2 regions of the Spongiibacter sp. genome follow, and region 1 is predicted to be linked to the other one. Evidence: predicted binding sites of a transcription regulator. Region 1 holds the regulator's gene; the other holds the start of a gene.
What was found. Region 1 encodes FNR, which switches genes on or off when oxygen is low (the NO sensors DNR and NnrR bind a similar motif). Its sites were predicted from a motif close to TTGATNNNNATCAA; they were not measured.
Positions count from the first base shown of each region.

Region 2: AC5DB9_RS05760 (OmpW/AlkL family protein) is a predicted target of FNR. The motif match lies at 1,561-1,574, and genes of this name have one in related genera.

Region 1 is NZ_CFHTQA010000031.1:30,742-37,990, reverse strand. Features, by position in the region: partial or broken gene AC5DB9_RS12020 (cbb3-type cytochrome c oxidase subunit I) at 1-625, opposite strand, end outside; gene AC5DB9_RS12015 (Yip1 family protein) at 840-1,448, opposite strand; gene fnr (fumarate/nitrate reduction transcriptional regulator Fnr) at 1,550-2,281, opposite strand; gene hemN (oxygen-independent coproporphyrinogen III oxidase) at 2,400-3,791, opposite strand; gene AC5DB9_RS12000 (hemerythrin domain-containing protein) at 3,828-4,391, opposite strand; gene AC5DB9_RS11995 (acetoacetate decarboxylase family protein) at 4,562-5,338, opposite strand; gene AC5DB9_RS11990 (Rieske 2Fe-2S domain-containing protein) at 5,396-6,370, opposite strand; gene AC5DB9_RS11985 (TetR/AcrR family transcriptional regulator) at 6,512-7,195, opposite strand; gene AC5DB9_RS11980 (SDR family NAD(P)-dependent oxidoreductase) at 7,214-7,249, opposite strand, start outside.
Region 2 is NZ_CFHTQA010000010.1:3,397-10,645, forward strand. Features, by position in the region: gene AC5DB9_RS05755 (anhydro-N-acetylmuramic acid kinase) at 1-760, shown strand, start outside; gene AC5DB9_RS05760 (OmpW/AlkL family protein) at 775-1,497, opposite strand; gene erpA (iron-sulfur cluster insertion protein ErpA) at 1,636-1,989, opposite strand; gene argC (N-acetyl-gamma-glutamyl-phosphate reductase) at 2,079-3,119, opposite strand; gene AC5DB9_RS05775 (chloride channel protein) at 3,128-4,528, opposite strand; gene hemJ (protoporphyrinogen oxidase HemJ) at 4,677-5,099, shown strand; gene AC5DB9_RS05785 (alanine/glycine:cation symporter family protein) at 5,182-6,552, shown strand; gene hemL (glutamate-1-semialdehyde 2,1-aminomutase) at 6,617-7,249, shown strand, end outside.

The DNA of each region.
Region 1 (7,249 bases):
TGTGCCCGTACCACCACTGAATCATGGCATCCACGGCACCAGAGTAGGCTGAGTAGGATTTAGTCAGCGACACCGGCACCGCCATGCTGTTAACGATATGCAGCACCGCAACCGTGACGATGAACGCGCCGTAGAACCAGTTCGCCACATAGATGTGGTCGGTTTTGCGCTTCATGATGGTGCCGAAGAACAGCACCGCATACGCCACCCAAACAATGGCGATCAGAATATCAATCGGCCACTCCAACTCGGCGTATTCTTTGGTGCTGGTCATGCCCATCGGCAGGGTGATTGCCGCCAGCACAATAACCAGCTGCCAGCCCCAGAACACAAACCCCGCGAGGCGCGTCGACAACAGCGCGGTTTGACAGGTTCGCTGTACCACAAAGAGCGACGACCCCATGAGGGCACAGCCCCCAAAGGCAAAAATCACCGCATTCGTATGCAGTGGCCGCAGGCGGCCGAAGCTGAACCAGGGCGTGTCAAAGTTGAGCTGAGGCCACACCAGCTGTGCCGCAATCAGCACACCGACAGCCATGCCAACAATGCCCCACACCACGGTCATCACGGTAAATTGCCGCACGACTTTGTAGTTGTAGATTGGATGTTCTAGTGAAGACGCCATGACGATTCATGTTCCTCTAGAGTGGACGGCGCTCAAGATACGGTTTTTCATGCATATCTGAGGCGAGGTTTGAAAAAATGTGGCTAATTGTGCCAGCCTGCGGCGGCGAGGATGCTGACTCAGATCAACGAAAATCGGAACCGCTCTGCGACAATATGTCGCAGAAAATCTGAGCCTTCGCTCCTGACTCCACCCACGCTATAACTCAATCACGTTAATCCGTGAAAACCGGGGTAATCCCCATATCCCAGAGGATGACAACACAGCCCATCAGCGCCATGAAAATCACCATACAAATGGCCACAACGGCCGAGGCATACAGAAAGCCCCGATCCTCAGGAATTCCCATGACCAGTGGAATGCCGAGATAGAGCAGGTATACGGCCCACCCCAGCGCAGCAATGCCCAGTGCCAGGTCTACCCAGAACACCGGGTAAAAACCCACCAGTCCGGCAATGAACAAGGGCGTTGCGGTGTAGCCCGCAACCACCATGCCCTTCATGATCGATGAATTTGCCCCGTAGGTTTCCGACATCCAGTTAATCGAGTAACCGATGATCGCGAGAGAAACCAACATCGCAAAGTAGAAAGCAATAACGATTTGCAGCGCACTCTGGTCAGTCAGGCGCACAATCTCGCCGTCGCCGACTGTCCAGCCGATCCTGCTGGCACCGTAGTACCACGCGATACAGGGTCCAGCAGCCAGAACAATGGGGTACAGCAGCTTCGATGCCAGCGAACTGTCGCTGAGCTCTGACACCTTTTGCCACTGCTTGCGGGGACTGAACAGAAAACCGAAGGGATTGCTTATTATTGCGCTCACGGCCTAGTCTCTTTTCTGGTGGAAGGTTTAGTTCCAGAGTCTAGCCGGAATTCAGGAGATTTGCTTGATTTGCGTCAAGCGGAAAACTAAATCGACGGTAACTAGAGGTTTGCGACGGTTTTCAGCTTTTCCACATCAAGCTGACTGATTTCTTTGTTGTCGATTTTAACCAGTTCCTGCTTGGCGAAACGGCTCAGCACACGACTGACTGTCTCCACCGTCAAGCCTAAAAAGCTGGCGATATCCGCTCTCGCCATCGGCAGACGGAACGCCGATGCCGACAACTGCCGACGCGCCTGACGCGCAGAAATGCTCACCAACAAGGAAGCGACCCGCTCATCGGCGGTATTCTTACTCAACAGGGTGATATGCCGCTGGTCATCGACAATCTCGCTGCTGAGCAGCTTGAAGAAATGCCGCTGCAGGTTGGGCAGCTGGCCACTGAGGTCTTCAATCTGCGCAAAGGGAATTTCACAAATAGCCGAGACTTCCAGCGCAACCGCCGAGCTGGCATAGCGGTTCTGACCAATACCGTCGAGCCCGACGACTTCGCCGGGGAAGTAAAAGCCGGTCACCTGCTCGTCACCCGCATCGGTAATGCTGTAGGTTTTCACCGCCCCCGAACGCACGGCATAGACCGAGGTGAAGACATCGCCTTCGCGGAACAGATGGTGGCTTTTCTGCAATGGACGACCGCGCTGAACAATATTGTCCAGACGCACAATCTCGTCACTTTCCAGAGCAAGGGGGAGGCAGATGCCACTCAACCGGCAATTATTACAACTTACTGCAGGATTGTGCGGGCAAGCTTTCGTTGCATTGACGGGTTGCATGCGGCCTCCAGACGCTAAACGGCATAGTCAGACTGTCGCCATTGAACGCCTATCACCGCAAAGGGTCAAGTCTGCATCCGGCTATTTTACCCGATTAAAACGTCTCTCTGGCTAATGACTACAGCGTCTTGGAGTACGCGCCCTGATGCTGCTCCAGGCTTTGATCAAACAACATACAAATATTGCGCAACAACAAGCGACCACGATCATTGATCCGCAGCTCATCCGGCATCAGCGTGACGATGCCTTCTCGCTCCATCGCTTCCAACTCGGGAATCGCGTCGGCAAACTTGCGACGGAAAAACACATGAAAGCGGTCGTAGAGATCGACGTAACTGAGGCGCAGATTACAGGCCAACTGCATAATCACATAACGCCGCAACAGATCCTCGGCGTTCAGGGTGAGCCCTTTTGCCACCGGCAGTTGTCCGGCATCGATGGCCGCGTAGTACTCCTCCAGAGATTTATGGTTTTGTGCATAGCAGCGCCCCAGAGAACTGATCGCTGACACGCCCATCCCAATCACATCCGGAGAACGACAGGTGGAGTAGCCCTGAAAATTCCGCTGTAAACGCCCTTCCTGCTGAAATTTGGCGAGTTCGTCTTCTGGTTTCACAAAGTGGTCCATGCCGATATTGATATAACCGGCTTCGCTGAGGCGCTGCTCGGCCAGCAGGAATATCGACAGCTTCTCTTCGCTGTTCGGCATCGGGTGGCGATCCATCGACTTCTGCCACTTAAACCGCTGAGGCAAATGAGCGTAGTGGTAAAGGGCGATGCGCTCGGGCGACAAGGCAATGACATCGTCCAGCGTCCGCGAGAAGGTCTCCAGCGTCTGCCGCGGCAGGCCGTAAATCAAATCCATACTCACCGAGCGGAAATTGTAGCGGCGGGCGGCCCCCATCAAACGGGCGATCATATCCGTGCTCTGTACGCGATTAATCGCCTCCTGTACCCGCAGATCAGTGTCCTGAATGCCCATGCTGATGCGATTGAACCCCAAGCCCTTTAACAGAGCGAGATAGTCCTCATCGACCGAGCGCGGATCGAGTTCGATGGAGAACTCCCGCTCACTGCCGTCATCAAGATTGAAGTGCGTGGCCAGGGAGTGCACCAGTTCCGTCATCTCGGCCTTGTCCAGATAATTGGGCGTGCCGCCGCCCAAATGCAGCTGGGTAACCCGGCGCCCCGGCCCCAATCTGTCAGAGAGCATTTCAAGCTCTTTATGCAGATGATCCAGGTAACGCCGACTGGCATTGGGGTCGCGTGTAATCACTTTGTTGCAGGCGCAGTAATAGCAGAGGCTGTGACAGAACGGCACGTGCACATACAGAGACAGCGGCGACGGGCTGCGTCGCGCCTCTTTCAAAAAAGCATCGTAGTCCGCCACGCCGAAGTCGTCGCGAAAATTCAGTGCTGTGGGATAAGAGGTGTACCGTGGTCCCTGCACCGCATAACGGCGCACCAGCTCACCGGCATCGTGCATGCTTTCAGCTAACGCAACAGACATCTCATACTCCTGGCGCCCTGAGCGCCGACATCATTATTAGTGAACAAAGGCGCCGTCAAAGGCGGGACGCTGCAACGGCAACGCGGCGAGATAGGCATCGCGCTCGGCGAGGCGGTCTTCGCCGACCTCAACCGTAATTGCCTGCTGGATTTCCTCCCAGTCAGCCGGGGTAAAAAGCTGATCGGCAACCGAAAAAATGCTGCGCTCTTCATGAATATGGGAAATCTGTCGGCTGTGATAGTGGCGCGCCAGGCGCACAAGACTCGGGCGCAGTGTCTGCTCGCCCATGCGCAACTCGGCAAAAATCAGCGACAGCTGTTCGCTCAGCGCTTCGAGCATGCTGTGGTCGCGCATCACATTGTTCAGGGCGTAGTGATTGATGCCCAGTTTGGAATGAAGTTGGCGAAATACCACATGCTCCACCGGATGGTGCCAGGCTTCGGGAAAGGTCTGGATGTAATCCAGGCCATTCAGAATGGTATCCAGATTGGCGGGAGTGACGTGCATGCCGGAAAAGCGTTCGATCTCGTGAATCAACTCGTAAAGCATCCGTTGCATTCGCTGATGATCGGCCTCGAGCTGCTGAAAAATACTGTGCATGCCATACACTCCCATGGGTTGATGCTCAGCACTGTAACGCCAGCGCCGGACCAGCCGCTTGACCTGAATCAAGCGGCGACCGCATTGGAAGATAGGGGTATTACCGGATAGGAGGAGAAAACGGCGAGCAAGAGAACATCGGCCGGGCGTCATTGCCCGACCGGCCGGCATCAGCCCTGCTTGGGGCCGCCGTTTTCACCCAGCCAGCGGGAACCGCCGATGGTGTCAGAAAACGGGGTGAACGCGTCAGCATCCAGAGCCCCTTCGAGAGTCAGGCGGCGATCCAGAAAGATCGGTGACCACAGCCAGGCCTCGGGCTCACTGCGCACCGGCAGCTCGCTGGCGAGCGGGTCCCAGGGACTCGGATTGAGCGTCAGCTGCCCCTGCAGCTTCTCGATCTGCGCCGTGCCGTATTTGGAGTACACGCGCACCACGTGCGGCGGAAAATCCCAAGTCACATTCTCTGCCGTCGAGTCCACGCCTCTCAGCTGTTTAATCCACCACTCATTGGTTTCAAACTCCGGCGGAATTTCACCCGGCCCGGTCACCTGTCCTTTGAACTCCAGAAAAGTGTAGCCCCGGTGAGTGACTTTCGCGGAGATAAAATCCATCAGCCGATAATACTGGGTTTCCGCATAGTACTTCGGCTGTCCCCAGCGTTCCTGGCTGATGTAGATAGCGGCTTCCTGATCAATGGCAATACCAAGTGTGTACTCGCCCTCAATGCCGTTGTACTCGGCATCGACATTCACCACGCAACCGTACTCGGGCTCATTGAGCACCGGAAAATTGTAGATGGTAATGGTGACGCCCGGCTGCTTGCCGGGATTAATGCCCGGCGGCAGCAGCTTGGCAATGCTGGCGGGGTCGCTCATGTAGCGAATCTTCAACATAGGCCAGTTGAGGATATCTCCCGGCTTTCCCATGATAGCGCTTGTCTCACTCATTATTATCCCTCTTATTGTGTTGGAACGATGCTCAAGGCGCGCAGCACCCGCCGCCGCTTATGCGGCGTAGAACTGATCAAACCATTTACGGTAACGGGCAATCGGACCATCGCCGTCGCAGAGTGTGGGCTCTTCGAGATACACCTTGTTCTCCCAGATCGGAATGTCCTGACCGACCTGCCGCACAATTTCGTCGCGGAACGCATTGGCGTAGAGCGTGTGCTCTGAGGTTTGCTGTTTGGGCATGCTGAAGCTAAAGCGCATGTGGATATTCTGATCGTCAATCGGCGTGATGGTCCCCATCATCACAATGTCGAACATCCGTGAGAATTTCTGAAAGGTCTGACCCGGCCCAAAGGAATAAGTCTCCAACCGCCCCTGGTCATAGTTTTCACCGCTCAGGTCGACATTGCCCTGCTCGTCGATGGCGTGCTGCTGACTGTCCATGATGGTCCAGCGTCGATAGCCCTCAATCGTCACCTTGCCGTCAGGCATTTCCGGCGAACCATGCACTGTGACAAAGTGCGCGATATCCACCGCATTCTCGCCGGTTTCCTGAATAATGGAATTGATCTGCCAGTCGTAGGTGTCCATGGGCGTCCACTCGTCAGAGTGCAACTCGGCGTGGCGCTCCACTTCCCACATCGGCGCGGCACCCTCGGGGTGGTACCAGGCCCAGATCATCTGATTGACCTCAACCACCGGGTAGCGGCCAATGGCCTGCTTATCGACCACCTTAGGCGGCATATTCTTGGCATAGGGCACCTTGGTACAGAAGCCGCGGCCATCGAATTCCCAGGCGTGAAAGGGACAGGCGATGCTCTCACCATGGACTTCGCCACCGTGCCCGAGGTGGGCACCAAGGTGGGGACAGTGGGCATCGAGAATCACCGCCTCACCCGACTCAGTGCGAAACAGCACCAGATCTCGACCAAAGTAGGTCAGGGGTTTCACATCCTTCGGCGCCAGATCCTTGCTGTATTCAATGGCAAACCAGCCGCACGGGATGGGCTTGTTATATCTATTATTCATGCTCCCTCCGAACCCTTATTCAAAAAAGGTAACTACGTTGTAAAAAAACTATATGGTTTACTTATTCGGGTCAAGAGGGCAGCGCTTAATTGCGGCAAGAAAGCGCTGGGGAGATCACATTGGGGAGAAGAAGGGAAAAGCTCAGTCGTTGCGCAGCATGCTGGAAACAATAAACGCCCACAGTTCGCGGTAACGGGATGGAGAGTCATACTCGGTGTCGTGCACCCAGTTCAAGGTGATGGCGTTCAGCATTCCCACCGTCACTTCCGCACAAAACGCCGTACTCAGCTCCGGCTTCAGCACCTCGCGATGGTGTTCGTAAAAGCGCAGGAAAATACTGTTGATAAAGGCGAGCTGCCCCGCCCCCTCATGAATATTCGCCGCCAGTGCGCCCACCGAGAAGGCGATCAGCTCCCGCTCAACCCCACCGGCTCGCTGTTCACGGCGAATAAAGACATTGATCATGTCTTCAAGCTGTTCAGCGAAGGGCTTGCCGCTTTCAATGACCTCATCAATCAGCTTATCGGTGCCGCGCAGCAACTCCTCCTGACACAGCTCACTGATCAGCTCATTTTTGGTCGCGTAGTAGTTGTAGAAGGTTTTTTTCGCGATATCGACACAGTCGCAGATCGCATCAATTGTCAGCCCTTCAACGCCGTGTCGACCAATCAGCCGAAGGCTTTCCGCGCGAATCGCTTCTCTTACCGCTTTCTTCTTCCGCTCGCGACGCCCAAGTTGACTTACCGGCACCGGCTTCTCCTTATTCTTCGCCAAAGCGCCGGATAGTAGCGCATGATCGGCGAGCACGTCACCGTCTGCCATCATGACGTGCCCCCGGTGCGCTTACAGAACATTCGGTGGCGTGGGCGTCGTGCCCTC
Region 2 (7,249 bases), on a different contig from region 1:
CGACCCGAATACCCTCGCGGAAATAACCGGCATCAATGTCGTTGCCGATTTCAGGCGGCGCGATATCTCGGCCGGCGGCCAAGGCGCCCCCCTGGTCCCGGCTTTCCACAAGGCGGCGTTTGGCGACGCATCGCGCGACCGGGTGATCGCCAACATTGGCGGCATGGCTAATATCAGCGTACTGCGTAAAAGCGGTGACGTCAGCGGCTTTGACACTGGTCCGGGAAATATTCTGCTGGACAGCTGGATACAACACTGTAAAAACCGGCACTACGATCGCGATGGCGAATGGGCCTCAACAGGACGTGTTAACAACGCCTTGCTGAAAGGCCTTCTCGACACCCCCTATTACCAACTAGCAGGACCGAAAAGCACGGGCAGAGAAGACTACAACCTTGCAATGATCCAAGCGCAATTATCAGCGCTGGAGGAAATACCCCAAGAAGATGTTCAAGCCACACTGCTTGAACTGACAGCAGTAACTCTCGTTGATGCTATCAGTAAAGAGCATTTATCCGAGCCTGAACTGTATCTATGCGGTGGCGGCGCCCACAATACGGCATTGAGACAGCGAATCGCCGAACTTATGCCGGGAAGCCGAGTTGAAGACACCTCAACGCTGGATATACATCCCAATTGGGTTGAGGCCGCTGCCTTCGCATGGCTCGCCCACGCAACGATGAATGGCATTCACGGAAATGTCCCATGCGTAACGGGCGCCAGGGGCGCCCGTCTATTGGGGGCAATCTACCCCGCCTAAGCACTTTGCATAGCTTAGAATTTATAGCCTACGCTCAGGGTGTACACCATGGGATCTACCTCAATATCCGTAGTCAGCTTATCGCCACTAGAGAACTGAATTTTGGCTTCGGTATCGATATCGATCCAACGTACGGATGCATTGACTAACCAGTGTTCATCAACGTGGTAGTCCACCCCCGCCTGAAGGGCAACACCAATCGAGTCATCCAGTTTCATTTTGCCGTTATTCAGCCCAAGGCTGGCAAATGTCGCTTCCGCCTCGGGGGTCAACTCTTCATCGTAAATGAAGGTGTAGTTAATCCCCGCGCCAACATATGGCTGAAGAGCGCCCAATGGCGAGAAGTGATAGACCGCGCTCAGCGTGGGAGGAAGGTGTTTGAAGTCGGCAACATCCAAGCCTTGGATGTAACCTTTGCCCGATGCGGTATGCTCGAAGGGCTTAGCAGCCAACAGCTCCACACCCCAGTTTTCAGTGAGCATATACTCAACCGTTAAGCCGAGCTGAGTATCGCTATTAATACCAACGGACGAACTTTGCCCTGGCGTCAACAAACCGCCCCCCAGCATCAGCACACTGCCATTCAGCTTAATATCATCACTGTCTTCGCGCGGCTCGACCTGTGTCGCACCAGCACGCACCACCCATTGTCCAGGCTTATAACCCAAGCTATCTGCGAATACCGAGGGGGCAGCAACGGCTGCCGCTAGTGACATCGCTACACTGAGTTTTTTCATTTTGACGTCTCCACGCATGAAATTGTGTGGAAACCATTACAGCGGACGGGAAGTGCAGGGAGATTGATTTAAGTCAGGAAATCGCAGCACGCGCCGAACCAATAGAGAAAATACTGATCCAGCGCAATTTTTTGACGTTTACACAGCGAAAGACGAACCGCAGCCACAGGTGGTTGTCGCATTGGGATTGCTGACAACAAAGCGCGAACCTTCCAGCCCCTCGGTATAGTCAAGCTGGGCGCCCTCAATATACTGATAGCTGAGCGGGTCAACCAGCACAACGACACCGTCTTTTTCTACCAGCGTATCGTCTTCATCAGCCAACTCGTCAAAGGTGAAGCCATACTGAAAGCCGGAGCAGCCACCACCGGTGACAAACACGCGAAGCTTCAGCTCGTCATTGGCTTCGTCTTCCATCAGGTGCCGGACTTTGGCCACGGCCCTGTCGGTTAACTGCAGTACCGACGGCGTAAATTCTTCAACTGCTGACATGTTTCACCTCTTACCTTCGCACGATGCGTGCCCGACAATTATCCTCTTATCCTAGTAAAACAGTCAAGAATTGTCAGGCAGCCCTCACCTCAGGGCAGGAGCGAAATACTGCCCAGCCCCGCTGTCTCTGGCAGACCGAACATCAAATTCATGCACTGAATAGCCTGACCGGAAGCGCCTTTCACCAGATTATCAATCACCGACAGCACCACGACTGTGTTGCGGTTCTGCGGGCGGTGCAGTGCAATACGACAGGTGTTACCGCCGCGCACCGTGCGCGTTTGTGGCAGGCTTCCCAGCGGCATGACATCGACAAAAGGCGCGTCGGCGTAGCGTTTTTCAAACAGGAATTGCAATTCATCCAGACCGACATTCGGGTCGAGCTGTTCGGAGAACAGCGTCGCGTGGATGCCGCGGACCTGCGGCAGCAGGTGGGGAGTAAATGTCAGGTTTACCGCCTCATTCGCCGCAATCGACAGCTCCTGCTCAATCTCGGGTAAATGGCGATGACCGGAAACACCGTAGGCTTTAAAGCTGCCATCCATTTCAGCGAAGAGGTTATCGACCTTGGCCTGACGGCCCGCCCCACTCACACCGGACGCAGCACTCGCGATCAGCCGCTGACTGTCCACCAGCTTCTGCTCCAGCAGCGGAAGAAAACCCAGCTCTACCGCTGTCGGATAGCAGCCAGGGCAGGCGATAAGGCGCGCCGATTTGATCGCCTCGGCATTGGTTTCTGGCAGTCCGTAAACGGCTTCGTCCAGCAATTCCGGGCAAAGATGCTCTTCGTTGTACCACTTGGACCACAGCGCCGCGTCGCGAATTCGAAAATCGGCAGACAGGTCTATCACCCGCGTGCCGGCCGCCAGCAACTCGGGCACCAGCTTCATAGCAACATTGTGGGGCGTGGCGAAGAACACCACATCACAACTGGAGAGAGCCGTCACATCAGGCACGGAAAAACGCAGGTCGCACACACCACGCAGGCTGGGAAACAGTTCATCGACCGCGACACCATCCTCGGCACGGGAGGTGATCATCGCCACTTCCGCATCGGGGTGCCCTGCGATCAAGCGAAGCAACTCAGCGCCTGTGTAGCCTGTTCCGCCTACAATTCCTACCTTTACCACGCGACCTCCTATGACTTGTTTGTGGGCAATGAGTCAGCGTCCTCGCTGTCATTGCGCTTCTCTTTCAACAGATGTTCCCAGCTTCGCACCAGGTCTTTCGCCAGCACATGATAGACCGGCTCGGGCATCACCAATTTGGAAACCACTGTCGCCGCCAACGCACTCACCATCAGTACCGGTAGTATATCGTGATTGTTCCCGGTTAACTCCAGCACGATAACAAATGCGGTGATAGGCCGCTGTACCACACCGGCAAAATAACTGGCCATCCCCACCAGAATTAGAGATACCGGCGGCACAGAGGGAAACAGCGAACTCATCGACGCCCCAAACTCGGCGCCTGCCGCCAGGCTTGGCGAAAAAATACCACCGGGAATACCACTGAAATACGTGATCATGGTGGCAATAACGCGACCGAATGCGGTCCACCAACTGCCTTCTGCCTCCATCGCCAGCAGGGCTTTTGCCTCGACATAACCGCTGCCCATGGTCGCGCCATCTGAGAGCAGCCCCATCACCGCCAGCAACAAGCCAATCACCATGGCGACGACCAGAGGCTGCTTCAGCACCAGCGGCCCGACAGCCCGACTGCCCTCCACTAGGAAGAAACTGAACAAGCCACCCAACAAACCGCAGATCAGACTGGCCACGATAATAAACGGATAATCCTGAAGCGGCAGCGCCGTAATATCGGGTACGCCAAAGTAGCTGTAGTGGCCAGCAAACATCAGCACCACGATCCCCGACAGGATAATTGCCATAATCAGCGTGCCTGTGGTCCGCGCCTCCATGGACTGTTGCAGCTCTTCAATGGCAAAGACGATCCCGGCCAACGGCGCATTAAAAGCTGCCGACACCCCCGCCGCCCCTCCCGCAACAATCAAGCTGCTTTCAATTTGCTTTTGCTTGAGTCGCGCCCAGCACCCAAAGCGGTACATCAACGCCGCTCCGACATGAACACTCGGCCCCTCCCGCCCCACCGTCGCGCCAACAAGCAGCGCTGCGCAAGTAAGCAGCACCTTCAATGTGGCTACCGGCAACGACAAAAATGGACCGCGCAACCAGTGATAACTCTGCTTGTGGACCAACAGCACCTGCGGAATACCGCTGCCCCTAGATGCCTTGCCCATGCGATTCATCAACCAGACAATGGCCATCATGCCGAGCGGGGTAATCACCAAAAAGGCATAGGGATATTGCTGATGTGCGTGCTCAAATAGACTGAAACTCTCTTCCGACAGCCAGGCAAAACCCTGAATAACCAGACCGACCGTCAGCGCACCCAACCAAAATACCGCTCGGGTTTTCCAATCCTCCAGGGTCCCCAATTGGCGGCGGGTATGTCGGCGATTCAACAGCCACCACAGGCGCAAGCGGCGGCGCATTGATCCAGTGTGGCGGTATTTCATAACGGCAAAGCCCGAGAAGAATCGAGGAGTCTGAAGACGGTGGCCCGACGTACATGATGTACTGGGCCATCCCAGTTAGATGCCAACTATTGTATGCTAAACCCTCGCATCTACCCAATACACCTGGCTTAACGGAAGTACCTCACCCATGCTCTGGCTCAAGGCTTTTCACATCATTGCCGTCGTTTGCTGGTTTGCCGCCCTGTTCTATCTTCCTCGACTGTTCGTCTATCACGCGATGTCTGAAGACACCGCAAGCAGAGAACGCTTCAAAATCATGGAGCGTAAACTCGCCAGAGGTATCGCAACGCCCTCCGCTATTGCCACCGTTCTGCTCGGCGGCTGGCTGTTTACATTGAATCCCGACTATTACCTATCCGCCGGTTGGTTCCATGCCAAGATGAGCCTTATCGCAGCGCTGATTGTGTACCACGTGATATGCCTTCGCATGGTCAAGCAATTTGCCAACGACGCAAACACCCGGGGGCACGTCTTCTATCGCTGGTTTAACGAAGCTCCCGTGCTCGTTCTGGTAGGCGTCGTTATCCTGGCAGTCGTCAAACCTTTCTGAACTCTTACACCCAACCAAAACCACAAAGAGGCAAGCCCTATCGTTAATCACGCTCCCCATTCTGCGGTCAAAGGCATTTACCATGACGGCCATTGAGAACCTGGCGAATCAATTTGCCAACACAATGTGGGGAACACCGATGCTGCTCTTGCTGGTGGGCGGCGGACTGTTTCTGACCCTTTACTCACGGCTGCAATGTTTCCGGTTTTTACCGCATGCCATCGCGATTCTTCGCGGCAGGTATGACGACCCTCAAGCACCCGGCCAAATCAACCACGCGCAAGCGCTATCGACCGCCTTATCCGGCACACTGGGCCTTGGCAATATCGCCGGCGTTGCGATTGCTATCAGCACCGGTGGCCCCGGCGCCATTTTCTGGATGTGGGTGACGGCAATTGTCGGCGTCTCAACCAAATTCTACACTGCATCATTGGCCGTGATGTTCCGAGGCCAAGACGACAATGGCTTGCAGCGGGGCGGTCCCATGTACGTTATCCGCGAGGGCCTTGGGAGAAAGTGGCAACCGCTGGCAGTGATATTTGCGATAGCCGGCATGCTGGGAACACTGCCGCTATTTCAAGCCAACCAGCTACTCAGCCTGCTGGAAACAGCTATCACCGCAGGCAATCCCCTCAGCGATCAACAGTCCACATTCCTGCGGCTCACCAGCAGCATCGTGCTCGCTGTGCTGGTTGCACTCGTCGTCGCGGGCAAAATAACCCGCATAGGCGCACTCACCGTTCGTCTTGTTCCCAGCATGGTCGCTCTCTACTTGGGGGTCACGGTTATCGCCATTGCTGAACACGCTGACCGACTGCCCGGAATATTCGCACTGATTTTATCCGATGCGTTTTCCGGCAACGCTATCGCCGGAGGCACACTCGGAAGCATGATCATGATCGGCGTCAGGCGCGGCGCCTTCTCCAACGAGGCGGGCATCGGCACAGAATCGATGGCACATGGCGAAGCGAAAACCCATGAACCTGTTCGGGAGGGGCTCGTTGCGATGGTTGGCCCGCTCATTGACACCTTACTGGTCTGCACCTGCACGGCACTGCTGATTCTATTGACCGGGGTATGGCAGCAGGCAGAGGGCATTACCGGGGTCAATATGACCGCTGCCGCGATGGCGACGCTCTTCCCAAGTACCGGTCAAGGGCTGCTGCTTATAATGGTGGCATTACTGAGTTTCAGTACGATGGTATCGTTCTGGTTCTACGGCGCCAAATGTGCAGATTTTCTATTCGGCAGTGACAAGCAGCGCTACTACACGATCTTTTATATCAGCCTTATCGTGGTTGGCAGCCTGGCGTCGCTGAACGTAATCAATGCTTTTTTAATCGGCGTATATGCCGTCATGGCCTTTCCAACCATGATCTCTACGCTTGCGCTCGCGCCACGGGTCAACGCGGCAGCCAGAGACTATTTTAAGCGCCTGCGCCAAAACCGCTGACAACGGGATGGCCTGTCGGCGCCAATGCCGAGATAATAGGCGACAGACAGATTTAGGAGTTCTCATGTCAACGACTCAAACCTCGTTAAACGACACGCTTTTCCAGGCGGCCCAGCAGCACATTCCAGGCGGGGTAAACAGCCCGGTTCGCGCCTTCAAAGCCGTCGGCGGTACCCCCCGGTTTATTGATCGCGCGGAAGGCGCCTATATTTTCGATGTCGACGGCAAGCGCTACATCGACTATGTGCTGTCCTGGGGCCCTATGCTGCTGGGACACGCCTATGCTCCAGTGGTGAACGCAGTAACCGAGCAGATTAAGAAAGGGCTGAGTTTTGGCGCTCCGACGGAGATCGAAACCCGGCTAGCCGACAAACTCTGCGATATCGTGCCCGGTATGGACATGGTACGCATGGTCAACTCCGGTACCGAAGCCACGATGAGTGCGATTCGCCTCGCCCGGGGCGCGACAGGTCGAGACAAAATCATCAAGTTCGAGGGCTGCTACCACGGCCACTCAGACTCCCTGCTAATCAAAGCTGGCTCCGGTGCTCTGACTTTCGGCGTGCCCAGCTCCCCCGGCGTGCCTGCCGCACTGGCGGAACATACCGTCACACTCAGCTATAACGACATTGACGGTGTAAAAGCGGCCTTCGAACAGTTCGGTAACGAGGTGGCCTGTGTCATTGTTGAGCCCGTC